2 regions of the Maricaulis sp. MIT060901 genome follow, and region 2 is predicted to be linked to the other one. Evidence: predicted binding sites of a transcription regulator. Region 2 holds the regulator's gene; the other holds the start of a gene.
The links. The regulator HrcA, encoded in region 2, represses chaperone genes, less so after heat shock. The targets are predictions, from matches to a motif close to GTTAGCANTCNNNNNNNNNGANTGCTAAC.

Region 1 (9,650 bases), 640 kb from region 2:
AATTCGACTGATTAGCGCTGGGGTTTCCTGATAATTCCCGAATATTCAGCTACTAGTCCTGGCAGGAATTCCAAAGACTGCGCTGTGTTCACCGGGTGTGGACACCGGACAAACAGTGTGAATTGGTCTGATCATGAAATTTGGTGACTATCTTCGACAATGCCGCGAGGCAAAGGGCTGGACCCAGCCAGAGGCCGCCCGCCACGCGGACATCGAACAATCCTATCTATCCAAGCTTGAGACGGGGCGTTCCTATCCATCCGAGGACGTCTATTCGCGGCTCGTGCAGGTGTTCGATATCGACACGTCCGAGCTGACGGAAAACATCACGGCGGCCGAGATCGAACGCCTACGGGAACTGGCCCAGGTTCGCGATGCGGTTCTGAGCCGGGAGAGCCGGGCGCTCAATCTGTCGCGTGGCTGGATGTTAGCGGGACTGGCGGGCCTGATGCTGTCCGCAGCATCTGCGGCAATCGTCATGACATCGCGTGACGCCGAATACGCCGAGTATCATTATCGATCCCAGGGCGTGCTGGAACTCGCGGAAAGCCTGGACAGTTTCGCCATCGTCAATGACAGCGTCGCCCTGGAGGATGAAACGAGGCGGGCGCTCCAGAGCACCATGGTTGCGCGGCTGGACGAGGACTATCGCATCGTTGGCGACTTCCACGGTCGCAGCTATATCGAGGATGTGCCCGGCGGGCGGCGATATTTCGAGCTGGTGGATGATCGCATTGTCAGCCAGCCAACGCCGATGCGCTGGTTCATGATCCCCGCCCTGGTGTTCCTGGCCGGGGCGCTCGGCAGCTTCTTCATCAGCTTTCGCTGGAAACGCTGAGGCGAGACAGAAAAAAGGCCCGCTCGGTTGAGCGGGCCTTCTTGATTTACTCAGCGCTGCCGGACTGTCTCAGATATTCCTCCAGGAAGGTCAGATAGGCTTCGGACGCCGTGATGCGATTGGCGCGTCGGCGGAAGCCGTGGCCTTCATCCGGGAAGAGCACGTACTCAACCGGGACGCCATTGGCTCGAACAGCTTCGACGATCTCGTCGCTCTCGACCTGCAGGACGCGCGGGTCATTCGCGCCCTGAATGACCAGCATTGGGCGGACGATATTCTCGGTGTGGAAGAGCGGGGAAATGGCGCGGTGGCGGTCACCATCCACAGCAGGGTCACCCATTTCGTCATACAGCGCTTCGCGGAAACTCTCCCACCATGGCGGGATGCTTTCCAGTGTACGCACCCAGTTGGTGACACCGAAGATATTGATACCGACCTCGAATTCTTCCGGGTGGAAGGCCAGGGCCGCTGCGGTGATATAGCCGCCATAGGAACCACCGATCACACCGACCTGGTCGTCAGCAACCCAGTCCAGCGAGCGCAGATAATTGCCGGCAGCCACGATGTCACGCAGGTCTTCCTCGCCATGACGGCGGTCATCCATGTGGAAGAAGGTCTTTCCGTATCCCGAGGAGCCACGGTTGTTCGCGGCGTAGACCGCATAACCGTGATTGACCAGATGCTGGATGGTCGCGGAATAGCCGACACGGCTCTGTCCGCCCGGCCCACCATGGACCCACACGAGGGCGGGAACCGGATTGTCGGCGCTGGCATTGTGCGGGCGGTACATGATCCCGGGGATTTCCAGCCCGTCAAAACTCTCGAAACGCACCACGCTGGCTTCGACCATCTCGTCCTGGCGGATCGCCGGGTTGAGGGCGTTGGTCAGCTGGCTTTGCGCCTGCTCGGCCAGATCGACCATGTGAAGGTTTGACGGCGAGGTAGAGGAATTGATCAGGAAAGCGATCTGGCCCTCATCGCGGGAGAAGCGGACGCTGCGCAGCTCGCCGGCCGGAAGATCCGGCAAGGGCAGGGCTTCGCCGGTCTCGCGGTCGAGAATGCTCACCTGCGTGGAGGCATCCGCATTGATGCCATGCACACGATAACGCCCGGACGGGGAATAGCTGACAAAGGACACATCCCAGTCCGCCTCGATCAGGGGCGCGGTATCGCCGTTGGCCAGGTCATAGGTCCAGGCCTGGTTGAACTCGCCATGTTCATTGGTCGCGTAGACGAGCGCATCACTTTCCGGCGTGAAGGTATAGTCGCCATAGGCGATATTGCCTTCATGCTCGGTAATCAGCTGCGGCGTGGAGCCCGGTGCGGACAGGTCCAGTAACAGGATATCGCTGTCAGCCGAGGTGCGATTGCGCACGAGGGACAGCCAGCGGCCATCCGGGCTGACCGAACCGATCTGCAGGCTGTCATCATTCTGGAAGACCACGCCAGCTTCAAATGCCACCGTGTCGATCTCGTAGATGTCGAAGGACGCCGCGTCGCGCTCGTTAGTGGCGACCCACATGTCATTCCCGTCCGGCGACCAGCCGAGGAACATGGCGCGGACATTGTCGCCGGGCGTCAGGTCGACAAGGCGACCATCTTCCTCGCGCAGATAGATATGGCTGAGCTCGTCACCGCCACCATCGGCTGTCACCAGCAGACGATTGTCCTCCGGGAACCAGCTGACAGCGTAGGTCGCGTTGGTGGTGGATTCGGTGAGCTGCTCACGATCGCCTGTTGCAGGGTCGACGGCATAGGCGTTGAACACCCCGGTCTCGTCCGAGCTGATGAGGATGCGGCCATCCGTCGCCGAGAAAGCGTGACCTCCGCCGGAGGCCATGCCGAAAGACGTGGTTTCATGGAAGGTGGCGGCGTCGTGCGGAACCGTCTCCATTGATGTTGTCTCGGTCGCGGAGTTGGTGCCCCCGCCTTGTTCGGCCGGCGTGCAGGCACCCAGCGCCAGGATGATGGCGGTGGTGCAGGATGCCTTGGCTATTCGTCCCATGATCTACTCCCCGATTGAATCTGTCGGGAAGTTTACACGTGCGCGACGAAACCGGAAGGGCGTGTTTGGGGCCCTGACCTAGTCGTCCATCCGGACGCGTTGCATGAGGGCACGTCGTTTCCCTGACAGCCAGGAAAGAGACCCCTTTTCAAGACAGGAGAAGGTGAGGCCGGCGCAGATCAATGCCCCGCTGAATCCAAATACCCCGAACAGCAGATTATCCACTGGGCCGGAATGCCCGAGTGAGAATGCGGCAACCAACCATGCGGGCATGCCCAGCTGGGTGAAGATGGCCGCGAGAACCTCGAACGCCTTGGTTGCCACCAGATAGATAACGACGTGGCCGAGATAGAGGGCGTAGGACGCATCACCGAGATAGACGAGTTGTGAGGGAGCGCTCCAGCCCTTCTCCAGTTCCAGGCTGACGAGGCCGTAGAGGATGAACGCACTCGGTATGCCGAAAAGGACAACACGCGACCAGTTCAGCGAGATCTCGACCATGTCGTGGGTGAAGAAAAGCAGGCCGCCGACGAACACCGTCGTGCCGATGACGAACGCCGGCAGGGCGAGTGTGCGGATGCCCTTGGTCACCAGCAAGCCAATGACCACTCCGAAGATAAATTCGAGCGTCAGTGGATGAAATGCGAGGCTCAGGATTCCGGTGGCGACCCGGTCGGTGCTCAGCCCCGCGGTAGCGCCGATGCACAGCACCACGCACCAGACACCAGCCAGGACAGGCAGCCAGGCACGCGGCGCGAGCATGAAGCCGGCAAAGATCGCGTAGAAGTACAACTCATGGATCAGCGTCCAGCCGACGACGATATAGGGCAGTTTTTCCTGAGGCCAGAGCAGGAATGACCGGACGAGGAAGCCCGCGGTCTGTTCCGCTTCTATGTTGTAGGATGCGGGCGTTAGTTGCCCGGTTCCTGCGACGATGATGACCAGAAAACAGGCGCAGAAGAACCACCAGAGGGGGTAGATGCGTGTCAGCCGAGCGATCAGGAAATCGAGGCTGGCGTACTTCCCGTGTGCAGTGTTCTGCGTGACATAGACCATGATGAAGCCCGAAATCACGAAGAACATGTCGACGCCGGCAAACCCGTTGCGGGTTGTTTCAAGTAGCGCGGAAATCTCCTCGCTGCCGTTATTGGTGATGCCGGCCTGTTCGTTCAGGAAAAGGTGATAGATCGCCACCAGCAGGGCAGCGACAGCGCGCAGCGCTTGGACAGTCGTCAGTTTGGTCACGCGATCGGCTCCACCATCTGCTCCCGGGAAGAAGCAGACCTCGTAACAACAAGAATTTGCCGGGCTATCATGACGCCACTTACAGGGCAAAAAGAAAAGGCCCGCTCGGTTGAGCGGGCCTTCGCTTGATCGGTCAGTTGACCGGCATGATTACATCATGCCGCCCATTCCGCCCATGCCACCCATGTCAGGCATGGCTGGGGCAGCGCCTTCTTCCTTCGGTGCGTCAGCGACGGCAGCTTCCGTCGTGATCAGCAGGGAAGCAACAGAGGCGGCGTCCTGCAGAGCGGTGCGTACAACCTTGGCCGGGTCGATGACACCAAACTCCAGCATGTCACCATACTCTTCGGTCTGAGCGTTAAAGCCGAAAGTCGCGCCGCCATTTTCGAGGATCTTGCCGACAACGATGGAGCCTTCAACGCCAGCGTTTTCGACGATCTGACGGATCGGAGCCTGAAGGGCGCGTCCGATGATGCGAACACCCTGGGTCTGGTCTGCGTTATCGCCTTCGATACCGTCCAGCTTGCGAGACGCGCGCAGCAGAGCCGTGCCGCCACCGGTGACGATGCCTTCTTCAACCGCAGCGCGGGTTGCGTTCAGGGCGTCATCAACGCGGTCTTTCTTCTCTTTCACTTCGATCTCGGTTGCACCACCGACCTTGATGACAGCAACGCCACCAGCCAGCTTGGCCAGACGTTCCTGCAGCTTTTCACGGTCGTAGTCCGAAGAGGTTTCCTCGATCTGGCGGCGGATCTGGCCAACACGCGCTTCGATGTCAGCACGCTCGCCAGCACCGTCAACGATCGTGGTGTCGTCCTTGGTGATGTTGACGCGCTTGGCCGTGCCCAGCATCTCCAGGGAAACCGTTTCCAGCTTGATGCCGAGATCTTCGGAGATGACCTGGCCACCGGTCAGGATGGCGATGTCTTCCAGCATGGCCTTGCGGCGATCGCCGAAGCCCGGAGCCTTGACAGCAGCGATCTTCAGACCACCACGCAGCTTGTTGACAACCAGCGTCGCCAGGGCTTCGCCTTCAACGTCCTCGGCGATGATCAGCAGCGGACGGCCGGACTGAACAACAGATTCGAGGATCGGCAGCATCGGCTGCAGGGAAGTCAGCTTCTTTTCGTGCAGCAGGATGAACGGCTCTTCCATGTCGGCCTGCATCTTGTCTGCATCCGTGATGAAGTACGGAGACAGGTAGCCGCGGTCGAACTGCATGCCTTCAACAACGTCCAGCTCGGTCTCGAGAGACTTGGCTTCCTCGACGGTGATGACGCCTTCATTGCCGACTTTCTCCATCGCGTGCGCGATGTCTTTACCGATCTGGGCGTCGCCGTTAGCGGAGATCGTGCCGACCTGCGCAACTTCGTCGGAACCCTTGATCGGGGTCGCCTGGGCCTTGATGTCCTCGACGATGATCGCGGTCGCCTTGTCGATGCCGCGCTTCAGATCCATCGGGTTCATGCCGGCCGCAACAGACTTCATGCCTTCGCGGACGATGGACTGAGCCAGAACCGTAGCGGTCGTGGTGCCGTCACCAGCGACGTCGTTCGTCTTGGACGCAACTTCGCGGATCATCTGGGCGCCCATGTTCTCGAACTTGTCAGCCAGTTCGATTTCCTTGGCGACAGATACGCCGTCCTTCGTGGTGCGCGGAGCGCCGAAAGACTTTTCGATCACGACGTTACGGCCTTTCGGGCCGAGCGTGACTTTTACAGCGTTGGCAAGGATGTCGACGCCCTTGAGCATGCGGTCGCGGGCATCGGAGGAGAAATATACGTCTTTAGCAGCCATTGGGCTTATTCCTTATCTGAGGAGCTGGGAGTTTTGGAAAAGCCGCTTAGGCTTCCATGATGCCCAGGATGTCGGACTCTTTCATGATCAGCAGCTCGTCGCCGCCGATGGAAACTTCCGTGCCGGACCACTTGCCGAACAGGATGCGGTCGCCAGCCTTGACGTCGAGCGCGCGAACAGAGCCGTCTTCCTTGATGGCACCGCCACCAACAGCAACGACTTCGCCTTCTTGCGGCTTTTCTTTAGCGGTATCCGGAATGATGATGCCGCCAGCGGTCTTGGACTCTTCTTCGACGCGCTTTACGAGCACGCGGTCATGCAAAGGACGAAAGGTCATCTTGGTTTTTCTCCAACAAGAGGACTGATTGAATTTCCTGCAGTGACTGGGGATTTCGGCGTTAGCACTCACCCCAGTCGACTGCTAACAGGGCGGACTTAAGCAGTGGGGACAGAACCGTCAAGGGCAGGGCGTGACTCTTTTTCCCAGTGACAGCGCCGGGAAATCTGATCAGCTTGCGTTCATTCAGTTGACGATATGCCCAGACATGGAATGCTTGTCGCATTTGTGCGTAGTATGGGCGCCAACAGGCACTCTTTGAGAGGTAAGAGTTATGAATTTTCGTATTGCAGTAGTTGGCGTCGCGGCCCTGGCCATGACCGCCTGCACGACCACGGACCCGGTCACGGGTGAAACGCGTCCGAACTACACCGGTCGCGGCGTTCTGCTGGGAGCCGCCACGGGTGCTGTACTGGGTTATCTGACCAACACATCCGACTCCGATGAGGGTCGTACCAATGCCCTGATCGGTGCTGGTATCGGTGCGCTCGCCGGCGGTGCTATCGGCAACTATATGGATCGCCAGGAAGAAGCCATGCGCATGGCGCTCAGCGATACGGGCGTCGGTGTCCGCCGTGAAGGCAATAATCTGCGTCTGATCATGCCGGGTGATGTCACCTTCGACACCAATTCCTCGAGTATCCAGCCGCAATTCTACGCGATCCTCAATGACGTCTCTGTCGTTCTCAACCGTTATCCGGCGACTTATGTCGATGTGGTTGGACACGCCGACAGCACCGGTCCGGCGGAATACAATCAGCGCCTCTCCGAGCAGCGCGCTTCGGCGGTGGCCGGTTATCTCATCGCCCAGGACGTCATGCGTGACCGGTTTTACGTGGGTGGCATGGGCGAGCGTTCCCCGATCGCTTCCAATGACACGGCCTATGGCCGCCAGGAGAACCGTCGGGTCGAAATCCTGATCCGTCCGCACATCACGTCCTAAGTCATGCATAACAAATGAGATTTATGCGGCCCGGCCTGTCTGGGCCGCATTTTCTTTTGCTGATATCTCCCCAGGACAGGCTTCGGGTTTACCTTCGTTAACCAAACGAAAACCCGCTGCGACACAGCTTAACCTTCGGCGAGAAGTGCCGATTCGTTGCAGAATGAGGACCGGATGTCCAAGGCAGCAGACATTCTTATCGTACTCACCTACGTCATGATCGCAGTCGTGGCGGCCTTGGGGTTTGAGTATCTTGGGCTAATGAATTCGGCCTCCGCCTGGATGATGGGTGCGATCGTATTTATCGTTGCAGGCATGGCACATAGCGCCGCGGCACGCGCTGCAGAGCGAAAGGCCATGGAAGACGAGATCCATGAATTGAAGGCCGCAAACCTGGCCCTGGTGGAAGAATTCCAGGCTGCCCAGTCGCGCCTCGACGAGATTACTGACGAGCTGCGCGCCGAATCGGTTGAGCGCGACAATGCCCTCGTTCACGAGGTGCGGGTGCTGGAAGACCTGGTCCGCCGGGTTGGCGAAGTACCGGAAGAAATCCTGGCTGCTGGTGGCGAAACCGGTTCCTCTGCGGATATCGAGACAGTGAGGGATGCGCTGGAAGACAATCGTGTCGACCTGTATCTGCAACCCATTGTGACCCTGCCACAGCGCCGGATCGCCTTTTATGAGAGTTTCACCCGCTTGCGTGATGCGACGGGCCGGGTAATCACCCCGGGCAGTTTCATCGAGGCCGCCGAGCGGGCCGGCCTGATGACTGAAGTCGACAATCTCCTGCTGTTCCGCTGTGTCCAGATTGTGCGCCGGCTGACCTCGCAGGACCGTAAGATCGCGATCTTCTGCAATATCTCCCTGAATTCCCTGTCGGACGAGACCTTCTTCCCGACCTTCCTGGACTTTATCCGCCAGCACAAACACCTGGCTGGCTCGATCATTTTCGAGGTGTCCCAGAAAGCCTTTGTCGAGCGTGACGCCGTCGCCGCCCGCAATATGGCGCGCATGGCCGATTTCGGCTTCCGCTTCTCGGTGGACCAGGTGATGAATGTCGATCTCGATCTCGACGAGATGCAGCGTGCGGGGGTGCGGTTCGCGAAGATTGGTGGCGAGCGTCTGCTGACCGCGATCGATAATTTCGAGCGCATCGCGGGCGTGGATGCCGGTGATATCGCCCACGAGGACGTTGCGGGCCTGTTTGCGCGTAGTGGCATCGATCTGATCGCCGACCGCGTCGAGGAAGAGGGCACGGTCGTTGAAGTGCTCGAGTTCGATGTGGCCTATGGCCAGGGTCATCTCTTTGGCTCCCCGCGGCCGGTGAAGGATGATGTGATCGAGCCGGAAGCGGAGTCTGAGGTGAGTGTCGCCGTTTAACGATTGACGCTCACCCGGGTGCCTGCTTGAAGGCGGACATGACCAAGCTCAGTGAAATTGCCAATCGATACGACGCCCTGTTCTGTGATGTGTGGGGCGTGATCCGTGATGGCCGAAGCCTGCTCCCGCCCGCAGTTGAAGCCCTTCAGGAATATCGCAAACAGGGCGGGCGGGTCTGTCTGGTGTCCAATTCACCCCGCCGTCATCCCAGCCTGCTCGAAGCGCTGGCGGAAATGGGCTTTCCCGAGGACGCCTGGGACTGTGCGGTGACCTCCGGCGATGCGATCCACGAAGAGCTGGTGAAGCGATCCCAAGGCAAGGCCTTCAAGATCGGGCCGGACTGGGATGAGGCCCTTTATGAGGGGCTGGGCCTGGAGTTTGTCGGGATTGAAGAGGCCGACTTCATCACCTGTACCGGGCCGGACGATTACTGGAATGGTCGCCCGGAGCATTATCAGCAGGTATTGGAGGTCGCCCTGGCGCGCAAGCTGGACCTGGTCTGCGCCAATCCGGACATTATCGTTCAGGCGGGGGATCAGATGATTTTCTGTGCTGGCGCGATCGCGCGTTATTATCGCGAGATGGGTGGTTCCAGCATCGTCGCAGGCAAGCCTCACCAACCGATCTACCGGTTGGCGTTCGAAGCGCTAGCGCGAAATGGTGGGGCCGTCGATCCGGAGCGGGTGCTGGCCATCGGCGATGGTCCGGAAACCGACATCGAAGGCGCGGCGCGGGCAGGGGTAGATGCCATGCTGATTGCGGGCGGTATTCTGCAGGCTGAAATGCGAGACGACGGTTTCAGCCCTGAAACCGTCGTCGCAATCCTTGCGGAATATGGTGTTGAGGCACGCTGGATCGCGCCGCAACTGGTCTGGTCTTAGTCGAACAGGGAGTCGATCGAACCCTGGTCGAGGGCGGCATCGCCACCAGCATCGGCAAACATCGCATCAATGTCGTCCTGGCTGGTTTCCGGTCCACCGATTGCCGGACCATTGAGGAGTTGTTCGCGATTGCGTTTTTCCTCAGCCGTTTCTTCCTGCGGTCCGCCATCGGCGTCACGGACGCCCATGACTTCGGCGAAGCGGGCGACGCGGTCTTCAACGTG
Region 2 (9,650 bases):
CCCAGGTGTCGCCCAGCACGAGTTGTCTCAGCACGAGTGAAATGCTGCAGTGAGACCCCAAACAAAAGCGCCCGCCGTTTGGCGCGCGCTTCTCGTGGATCTGGCGAATTTTTGAGGCGGCGTGAGGTCTAGGCCTTCACATCCACGCTGCCGCCTGCGGGGGGTGTATCACCGCCACCGGCCGGCGCACCGGCAGATACCGCAACCATGGCCGCACGCAGAGTGCGCTTGCCGATCGTGTAGCCGATCTGCATGACCGAGGCGATCGTGCCATTGGGCTGATCCGACGGGATCTGGGCCACGGCCTGGTGGATATTCGGGTCAAAGGCCTCGCCCGGTGCCGGGTCGACCTTCTTGATGCCATGGCCTTCCATCTTGGACAGCAGGGCCCGTTCGGTCATGGCCACGCCCTCGATGAGGTTCTTGAAAGCGTCGGACGCGCCATCCAGTGCGCTCTCATCAACAGCGCTGACGGCACGGTTGAGGTTGTCGGCGACATCCAGCATGTCACGGGCAAAGCTGGTGATCGCGTATTCGCGCGTATCGGCTTTTTCCCGTTCCGCGCGGCGGCGGGTGTTCTGTTCCTCGGCGACGGCGCGCAAAAGGCGGTCACGCAGATCGTCCAGCTCGGCTTCCAGCTGTTCCACGGACTTGCCGTCTTCGGTCGTTTCCTCGGCGGCGACAGCCTCTTCGGCAGCGGCTTCCGGGGTCTGTTCCTCATCGGAGATGTTGTTGTTTTCGTCACTCATCTTCGTGTGGTCTCTTTTACTTTCGGTTCCCGTCGAGGATCTGTCCGACCACTCGGGCGGTATAGTCGACGAGGGGGATAACACGGGCATAGTTCAAACGCGTGGGGCCAATTACACCTAACGCGCCGACAATCTGCTGTTCGCTATTCATATAGGGAGCCACGATCACACTGGAACCCGACAAGCTGAAAAGCGGATTTTCCGCACCGATGAACAGGCGAACACCCTCGGCGTCCCTGGCCTTGTCCATCAGGGCGATCAGTTCCTGCTTGCGTTCCAGGTCGTCGAAAAGCAGGCGGATACGTTCCAGGTCTTCGCTGGCCTCGACATTTTCCAGCAGTCGCGCCTGGCCACGCACAATCAGGGCGCGGTCCTCGCCGCTGCCACCCCATTCCGCCAGGCCGCGTGTGACCAGGGACTTCGCGGCTTCATCGAGCGCGGTCTTCTGCTGGGCCAGCTCCTCGGCGATGGCGGTCCGGGCCTCGCCCAGCGTGCGGCCCTTGAGCCGGGCGGAGAGATAATTTCCAGCCTCGATCAGCGTTGCCGGCAGGGTGCCCGCCGGGGTCGGCATGAGGCGGTTCTCGACCGTGCCATCGGCGAAGACGAGCACGGCGAGTGTCTCGACATTCGACAGCGGCACAAATTCGATATGGCGCAGCGGCGCTTCCTGTTTCGGTGTAACCACCAGCCCCGCGCCTCCGGCCAGGCCAGACAGCATGGAGGAAGCTTCCGAGAGCACATCCTCGACCGATTGGGCCGAGCTCATGACCTTGCCCTCGATATTGCGCCGTTCCTGTGTTGACAGTTCCCCGACCTGCAGTAGGCCATCCACAAACAGGCGCAGGCCCATGTGCGTGGGCATGCGCCCGGCGCTCTGGTGCGGGGCAGACAGCAAGCCCAGCTGGGCCAGATCTGCCATCGTATTGCGGATGGAGGCGGGCGACAGTGTCACACGACCGGTCTGGGACAGGGTACGCGAGCCCACCGGCTCACCCGTGGTCAGATAGCTCTCCACGATCTCGCGAAAGATCATGCGCATGCGCTCGTCGAGCGAGGCCAGGGGCGAAGTCGATCCGGTCATGGTCATACAGATGACTTAGGCAAATCCGGCCGGATCTTCAATTCCCATGCGTACAGGCGGCGATTGCTTGATGCGATGGAAAAAGCCCGCTACCAGCTCCCCAACAACACTCTGGAGATATCGATGAGACCTGATGGACGTGTGCGCGACCAAATGCGCGAAGTCACCCTGGAAACCAATGTGACGCGTTACGCCGAAGGCTCCTGCCTGGCCAAGTTCGGTAATACGCACGTCCTGTGTACCGCCAGTGTCGAGAACAATGTGCCGCCGTGGATGCGTGGCTCCAACAAGGGCTGGGTAACAGCGGAATACGGCATGCTGCCGCGTTCCACGCACTCACGCATGCGCCGTGAGGCGACGTCAGGCAAGCAGAGCGGTCGCACCCAGGAAATTCAGCGCCTGATCGGCCGTTCCCTGCGGGCTGTCATTGATCTGCAAGCTCTGGGCGAGCGCCAGATCACGGTCGATTGTGATGTAATCCAGGCCGATGGCGGCACGCGTACGGCAGCGATCACCGGTGCCTGGGTCGCGCTGAAAATGGCGACGGCCTATCTGATCGAGGAAGGCGTGCTGAAAAGCGACCCGGTCTACGGTCAGCTGGCGGCGATTTCCTGTGGTGTGATTGACGGCGAAACCCGTCTCGACCTGGAATACGAGGAAGACAGTTCCGCCGATGCCGATGCCAATTTCGTGCTGACGTCCGACGGCGGCATCGTTGAAGTCCAGGCAACGGCCGAGGACCGTCCGATGGCAGAAGCGGACTTCCTCGAGCTCTTCAGCCTGGCCAAGGCCGGCGTCGCGGAATTGTCTGAAATTCAGCGCGCTGCACTGGAAAAATAATCCCGAATGAGGGAAAAGACAGATGGCGGGAGTGCGCTGGGGGGCTGGAAATGGCCTGCCCGGGCTCTTGGGAAGGGGCGTACCGCGCAGGCCCACTCCCGCCATCTGCATCATTCACACACCGGCGAATGAATTCTGTGTGCGAGGACATCGCGCCTAGTCGGCTGCGTCGTCATCCTCGTCTTCATCGAAGGACAACAAGTCCCCCGGTTGACACCCAAGCTCCTTGCACAGCGCTTCCAGGGTCGAGAAGCGGACTGCCTTGGCCTTGCCCGTCTTGAGGATGGACAGGTTGGCCATGGTGATGCCGACACGGTCGCACAGTTCAGTCAGCGACATGCGGCGCTCCAGGAGCATTCGATCGAGAGTGACGCGAATTGGCATGAGCGGCGCCTCCCTAAATCGTATATTTCTGTTCTTGGCGCATTCTCGCACCTTCACGGAAGACTTCCGCAAATACCAGCAGTGCAATCACTGCGAACCAGCCTCCGAGATTGATGTCCGGAGCGACGTCGAGTTCAACGCCTCCGCCAATCGGCTGGTCGACCAAGGTCAGCAGCATGGCCACGGAACCCTGGAACACATGGCGCAGGATCTGATAGGCGGCGATCGCGATGGCGATGACCTGCAGATGGCCTGCATTTTCCGGCACGAAGGGATCTCCAGCCACAAGGGTTCCGAAAATCCGGCGGAGCCGGTCTATGACGATCATCAGGGCGACGATTTCGGCGACGAGAAGCGGGAAGAACATCCCGAAATCACGTAATGCTGTCAGCGTCTCTGACAATACACCGGGCTGATAGCCCAGGAAGTTCATGATGAATGCAGCGCCGGCCGCGACGAGAAATAGCGAGGCCAGGACCAGGGCGGCCCAGGATAAATACCACGCTACATCGAGCACGATCTTCAAGGCCGAAGCCAGAGATCCGCGTCCAAGTGCTTTCATTCCCTTCCCTTCCTACTCATCGATGAAGATTGGCCTGCGGTCTTCTGTTGGCCGCTGGGCCAATCTCATCGGCTTTGCGAAATCATGCAACCACCGGAGCGATAGCGTAGAACGCGCCTGCAGCAACCGTTACCAGCAGCACGACATTGATGACTGCCGCTGCGAAGTTGCGACTGTTAGAGTTTTCGGGCCTGACCATCTTTCTGTTTCCTTCTACTTGCATCTGACCAATTACCGTTGTCATTCGTGTTTTCAGGACAGTGTCTCCCGTCCTTGTTGTTTATCGATAAATGATATGATTGACGGGTGCAAGCAAAAAATATCGTTTTTCGATATGAATTTTTCGAAATGCGATATGAAGGTGGTCGTAATGAAGCAGCAACAGAACGCGAAAACCTGGGTATTGGCGAGCCATAATCGCGGTAAAATCAGGGAATTAGAGGATATTCTTGCGCCCCGCGGGCTGGAGTTGAAATCCGCTGCTGATATTAACCTCGATGAGCCGGAAGAGACGGAATCCACCTTCGAGGGGAATGCGGCGCTCAAATCCGAGGCGGCCCGCGCCGCTACAGGCCTCGTCTGTCTCGCAGATGATTCCGGGCTTTCCGTGGATGCGCTGGACGGGGATCCGGGTATTTACTCTGCGCGCTGGGCCGGTGAGCCACGTGATTTCGGCCGTGCCATGAAACGGGTGCATGAAAAGCTGGAGGCTTTGGGCGCTGCGGATCGTACAGCGCGGTTTGTCTGTGTGATTACTGTCTCGGAACCCGGTCAGGAAACGCGCGTCTATCGGGGCGAGGTCGAAGGGGAGATCGTCTGGCCGCCGCGCGGCGATGCCGGCTTCGGTTATGACCCGGTCTTCCAGCCCAAGGGGCATGACCGGACGTTCGCGCAGATGAGTTCCGAGGAGAAGAAGTCCATGAGCCATCGTGGCCGGGCCCTGGAGGCGATGATCGCGGCGGAGTTCAAGGCGTGAGCCTCTCCGGCGCACTGGGGCTTTATGTCCACTGGCCCTACTGTGCGCGCATCTGCCCGTATTGTGATTTCAATGTTTACCGGCCCAAGGGCGCCGAAGATGCCCTGCTGGATGCAATCCTGGCAGATATGCGCGGTTGGCGGGAGCGAACCGGTACGCGGCGGTTGACCAGTCTTCACCTGGGGGGCGGCACGCCATCATTGCTCTCACCTGTTGCGCTGGAGCGTATCGTCAGTGCAGCCGCGGAGATCTGGGGATTTGAGGCGGCGCCCGAGATCGGGCTGGAAGCCAACCCCAATGACCTGGCGAGTTTCGCCGACTATGCCTCGATCGGCATGAACCGCCTGTCCATCGGCGTACAGAGTTTTGACGGGAACGCCCTCACCCGTCTGGGCCGGGATCACTCCGTCGATGAAGCTGTTCGCGCCGTTGAGGCGGCGCAAAAGGCTGTCGACCAGGTTTCTCTCGATCTGATTTACGCCTGGCATGGCCAGACCCTCGAGCACTGGCGCGGCGAGCTGGGGCAAGCCGCCGCACTGGGAGTGGGGCATGTTTCACCCTATCAGCTGACAATCGAGAGCGGGACGGCGTTTGGAAAACGCGTGGCGCGCGGCGACAAGCTCGTACTGGAGCCAGACGATGCCGCGGATTTCTACAGCCTGACCGAAGAAGTGCTCGGCGAGGCGGGGTTCGAGCGCTATGAGATTTCCAATCATGCGCAGGACCTGGCCGCACAATCCAGGCATAACCGGCTTTACTGGGAAGGCGGAGACTGGATCGGCGCTGGTCCGGGGGCGCACGGTCGTCTGGGTGCCCACAGCAAGGCTGGCCGAATTGCGACCGAGGCCGCGCGGCGCCCGCAGGACTATATCGACCAGGTGATGTCGACCGGCTGGGGGGTGAAATCCCTTGAGACGCTCAGTGCTGATGATGAACGTACCGAGCGTGTGTTGATGGGCATGAGGATCGCTTCAGGCCTCGACCTGGCAGAGGTTACGGGGTTCACCGGCCTTGGCATTGACGAAGCGGAATGTCAGCGCATGAGCGAGTTGGGATATCTCGTCAGGGATGGCGAGCACCTGTCCCTGACCCGGGAGGGTCAGGTGCTGGGCGACGCGGTTTCGATGGCGCTTATTCCCTAGCCCTCAACCTCTTCATCAAGCTCGATGGGATTGCCGTCCGCATCGACCGGATTGCCGTCTTCATCATAGAAGATCTCCTCGTCACCCGGACGCGGATAGTCTTCCGGCATTTCCAGGCGGAAGAGGGTGTAGTCGACCGGTTTTTCGGTCGCTTCTTCCTCGATGACACCCGCATCCTCGTCACCAATGATGACACGCAGCTGCGGCTCTTCGGCCTCGTCATCGAGATTGGCAAACGGATCCGTCGGGATGGGGAGGCCAAGTTCGATAGCAGCTTCGACTTCACGGGCATAACGCTCGCGTTGCAGCTGTTCGATCAACAGCGGATCAACGCGAGGCTGGTCAAAGCTGAGCGGTGCCGGCTCGATTTCGCGGAAACCGCGGGAACGAACCTCGTAAATGGCCAGTCCACGTTCGATCACACCGTTCTCACCGAAACGGAACAGGCCATCGGCGCCCTGGAAACCCTGTGGGTCCTCAAGCGCCTCGCGGCTGTATCCCAGCTCGCCGCCATCCAGGTGAGCCGCCAGTGCCATGGCGTCATAGGCGAGGCTGGCAATGCGGGAAGCCTCGCTGCCATAAGTCTCTTCATAGGAGGCGTCGAAACGCGCGCGCATGTCCAGGTCAGGGCCGGCGAACCAGCCACCATTGAGCGCCGGCTCGCGCAGCAGGTCCTCGTCATTCCACAGGCCCGTGCCCAGGAAACGCACAACCAGCGGGTCGACCTGCTGGGAAATGAGCAGCGGGCCGAGTGCGCGCAGGCGGGTTCCGCCTTCCGGCAGGATGACGGCCTGGAATGCAGCTTCCGGGTCTGGGATCCACTGACGGCGGCGCAGCTCGTCAGCCTGTTCCGGACGAAGCGGCGGGAAAACGCCTTCGGCCAGCCGTGCAGAGGCGCGTGACATGGCTTCGACATCGCCAGTGTAGAAGGCTTCAGCCGAGACGTGACCCATCGTGTCCGCCGCAGAGTTCTGCAGCGCATTGTAAACCGCCATGCCATAGCGGTTCTGCGAACCTAGATAGGCGTATTTCCACACGCCCCGGCGGGCGGCGTATTCGACGATGCGTTCGACCTCGATCTCCGGCGGGAAGCTCAGCAGGTAGACGCCGTCTCCGGCCGTCGTGGTATCGGTAGAAAAGGCAACAACGGGAACGTCGGACTGGCGGGCGACTTCACCAGCGGCGCTTACCGCAGGGGCGAAGAGCGGCCCGATGATCATGTCGGCGCCATCCTCAATGGCGGCGCGGGCGGCGGCGCGGGCACCGTCTGCTGTGCCCTGCGTGTCTTTCGGGATCAGGACCAGATTGCCACCACCGCGCTCGAATAGCGCCAGCTCCGCAGCGCGCAGCAGGCGGATGGCTTCAGCGCGGGCGCCACCATTCTCCGCGGAGAAGGGCAGAAGGACCGCGACACGGGCGAGATCACGATCCGCCATGTGCGGCGGGATCAGTCCGGTCAGTTCCTCGATTTCGTCGACCGGTTCCGGTTTCGGCTCTTCCACCGGTTCCTGAACCGGAGGCTGGTCGATGATGACGGGTGGCGGAGGCGGGGTGGATGTAGTACCGCAGGCGGCAAGTGTCAGTGATGCGGTCAGGATCAGCGAGCCTGGACGTGTGGCTGATGGCAGACGCAGGCCTGCGTCGAGAACTCGCGAAACGATATCTGAGAACATGACTGGATCACCCCGGAAATTACAGCCCGAAGCTAGCCGGACTGGCCCGAGCGGGCAAGCATTTGAGCCCGGGCTTTATGTGGTTTCAACGCCGATCGGCAATCTGCGCGATATAACCCTGCGCGCGCTGGACGTGCTGGCAGGTGCCGACCTGGTGCTGGCAGAGGATACGCGGGTCACCCGGCGCCTTCTCGATGCCTATGAGATTGATGCCAGACTACAGTCATATCATGACCATAACGGGGAAAAGATAAGGCCGGTCGTTCTTGAGCGTCTGGAAGAAGGTGCGCGCATTGCCATCGTCTCCGATGCCGGCACGCCGCTGATCTCCGATCCGGGTTTCAAGCTCGCGCGCGATGTGATCGAGGCGGGATATGAGGTCACAGCAATTCCTGGAGCCTCGGCTGTCCTGTCTGCCCTCTGCATCGCGGGCCTGCCGACCGACAGTTTCACCTTTGCCGGCTTCCCGCCGCCCAAGACATCCGCTCGCGAGAGCTGGATGGAGGGGTTTGCCACGGCGAAATCGACCCTGGTCTTCTATGAAGGTGCTTCCCGGGTGCCCGACTGTCTGGCCAGTGCCGCCCGGATTTTCGGGGATCGTCAGGGTGCCGTCTGCCGGGAACTGACCAAGCTGCATGAAGAAGCGCGCCGGGGTACGCTGGCTGAGCTTGCCGCCGAGTTCGCGCAAAGTGGCGCTCCACGCGGTGAAGTCGTCATCGTCATCGGTCCGCCCAGTGATGACAGCTGGGACCAGGACCGGATCGACGAGGCACTGGCCATCGCCCTGGCCGAAATGCGGATCAAGGACGCGTCCGCCCTGGTCGCCGAACAATCCGGCTGGCCGCGCCGGGATGTCTATGCCCGGGCGCTGGCGCTGAAAGACGCGAGCCGGTGAGTGCGCGGCGCCAGCGCGCGGAGGCTTTTGGTCGCTGGGCCGAATATTTCGCCATGCTGGTGCTGTTCCTTAAGGGCTATCGTCTGCTGGACCACCGTGCCCGCACCGCAGCCGGTGAAATCGACCTCGTTGCGCGTCGGGGCGATGTGCTGGCCTTCATCGAGGTGAAGGCACGAGCGAGCCTGGACGAGGCGCGCCAGGCGTTGAGTTTTCACCAGACCCGGCGTCTGACCCGGGCGGCGACGATCTGGAGGTCCGGTCGTCCCTGCCTGCATCACCTGGCCATGCGTTATGACCTGGTCCTGGTCGCGCCCTGGCAATGGCCCCGTCATGAACGTGCGGCCTGGGAGCCGGAAGAGCGCATCGCTCGCGATCTCCTGTGACAGGAATTTCCGGCGTGTAAGGTGATGCTTGGGAATGCGTGGTGTATTGATGTGATTCGGGGCGCACGAGATTGACAGGAGAGACCTCCCATGAGCCTTCGCCGAGGCCTGACCAGCATGCTTATTCTGGCCACGTCGCTGCTTGCGGCCTGTTCCACGATCCAGCCGGAGCGATCCATCGGCCGCGAGCTCGATGACGCCAATGCGTCCCTGTCGATCAAGTCAGCGATGCTGCGTACCGAGGGTTTCGCGCTGGAAGGCGTGGATGTCGAGGTCACCGAAGGGATCGCCCTTCTGACCGGCACCGTGCCGCGTGAGGATGACAAGCGCATGGCGGAATGCCTGACCTGGTCGTCTGTGGCCGTGCGTGCGGTCGCCAATGAGATCAATGTCGGCCAGGCGGCCGGTTTCCGCGATCGCACACGCGATGCCTGGATCACCCAGCGGGTTCGGGCGCGACTGCTTTCCGATCGGAATATCCGCAGCGTCAATTTCAACGTCGAAACCTATGGCCACACCGTCTATCTGCTGGGCCTGGCCCGGTCCCAGGCCGAGCTGGAGAGGGCGAGTTCGCATGCGGCCCTGGTGGATGGCGTCACGGATGTGATCAGCTTTGTGCAGGTCGCCGGTACGCCTTCCAGCCTGCCGGCGCGCGGTGAACGCCGGGCGGCGGCATGTGCGGGTGAACCCAATCCCAGTCTTGATCCGGACGTAATCGATCCTAACTCCGGGCCGGAACTTCTCGGCGGACCGGAGAGCAATTGATGAGCCTGCGCGTAGCGGTCCAGATGGACCCGATTGAAACGGTTGATGTTGATGCCGACACGACCTTTGCCTTGATGGAAGAAGCCCAGGCGCGCGGCATGGCGCTCTGGGTCTATCAGCCTGACCACCTGTCCTGGCGCGAGGGCAGGATTGTTGCCCGCGCCCGTCCGGTCACGGTGAAACACCTGCAGGGCGAACAT

Region 1: a site for HrcA is predicted at 6,283-6,311, ahead of groES (co-chaperone GroES). Genes of this name have one in related genera too.

The regions. Positions count from the first base shown of each region.
Region 1 is NZ_CP138920.1:2,256,365-2,266,014, forward strand. It holds gene SIC17_RS11050 (helix-turn-helix domain-containing protein) at 134-838, shown strand; gene SIC17_RS11055 (S9 family peptidase) at 885-2,843, opposite strand; gene SIC17_RS11060 (acyltransferase family protein) at 2,922-4,088, opposite strand; gene groL (chaperonin GroEL) at 4,239-5,885, opposite strand; gene groES (co-chaperone GroES) at 5,932-6,222, opposite strand; gene SIC17_RS11075 (OmpA family protein) at 6,497-7,165, shown strand; gene SIC17_RS11080 (EAL domain-containing protein) at 7,340-8,545, shown strand; gene SIC17_RS11085 (TIGR01459 family HAD-type hydrolase) at 8,584-9,426, shown strand; gene SIC17_RS11090 (protein phosphatase CheZ) at 9,423-9,650, opposite strand, start outside.
Region 2 is NZ_CP138920.1:1,613,227-1,622,876, reverse strand. It holds gene SIC17_RS07970 (hypothetical protein) at 1-53, shown strand, start outside; gene grpE (nucleotide exchange factor GrpE) at 129-749, opposite strand; gene hrcA (heat-inducible transcriptional repressor HrcA) at 766-1,836, opposite strand; gene rph (ribonuclease PH) at 1,954-2,670, shown strand; gene SIC17_RS07950 (helix-turn-helix domain-containing protein) at 2,827-3,054, opposite strand; gene SIC17_RS07945 (DUF2975 domain-containing protein) at 3,068-3,616, opposite strand; gene rdgB (RdgB/HAM1 family non-canonical purine NTP pyrophosphatase) at 3,987-4,592, shown strand; gene hemW (radical SAM family heme chaperone HemW) at 4,589-5,734, shown strand; gene SIC17_RS07930 (penicillin-binding protein activator) at 5,731-7,407, opposite strand; gene rsmI (16S rRNA (cytidine(1402)-2'-O)-methyltransferase) at 7,406-8,302, shown strand; gene SIC17_RS07920 (YraN family protein) at 8,299-8,685, shown strand; gene SIC17_RS07915 (BON domain-containing protein) at 8,776-9,450, shown strand; gene gshB (glutathione synthase) at 9,450-9,650, shown strand, end outside.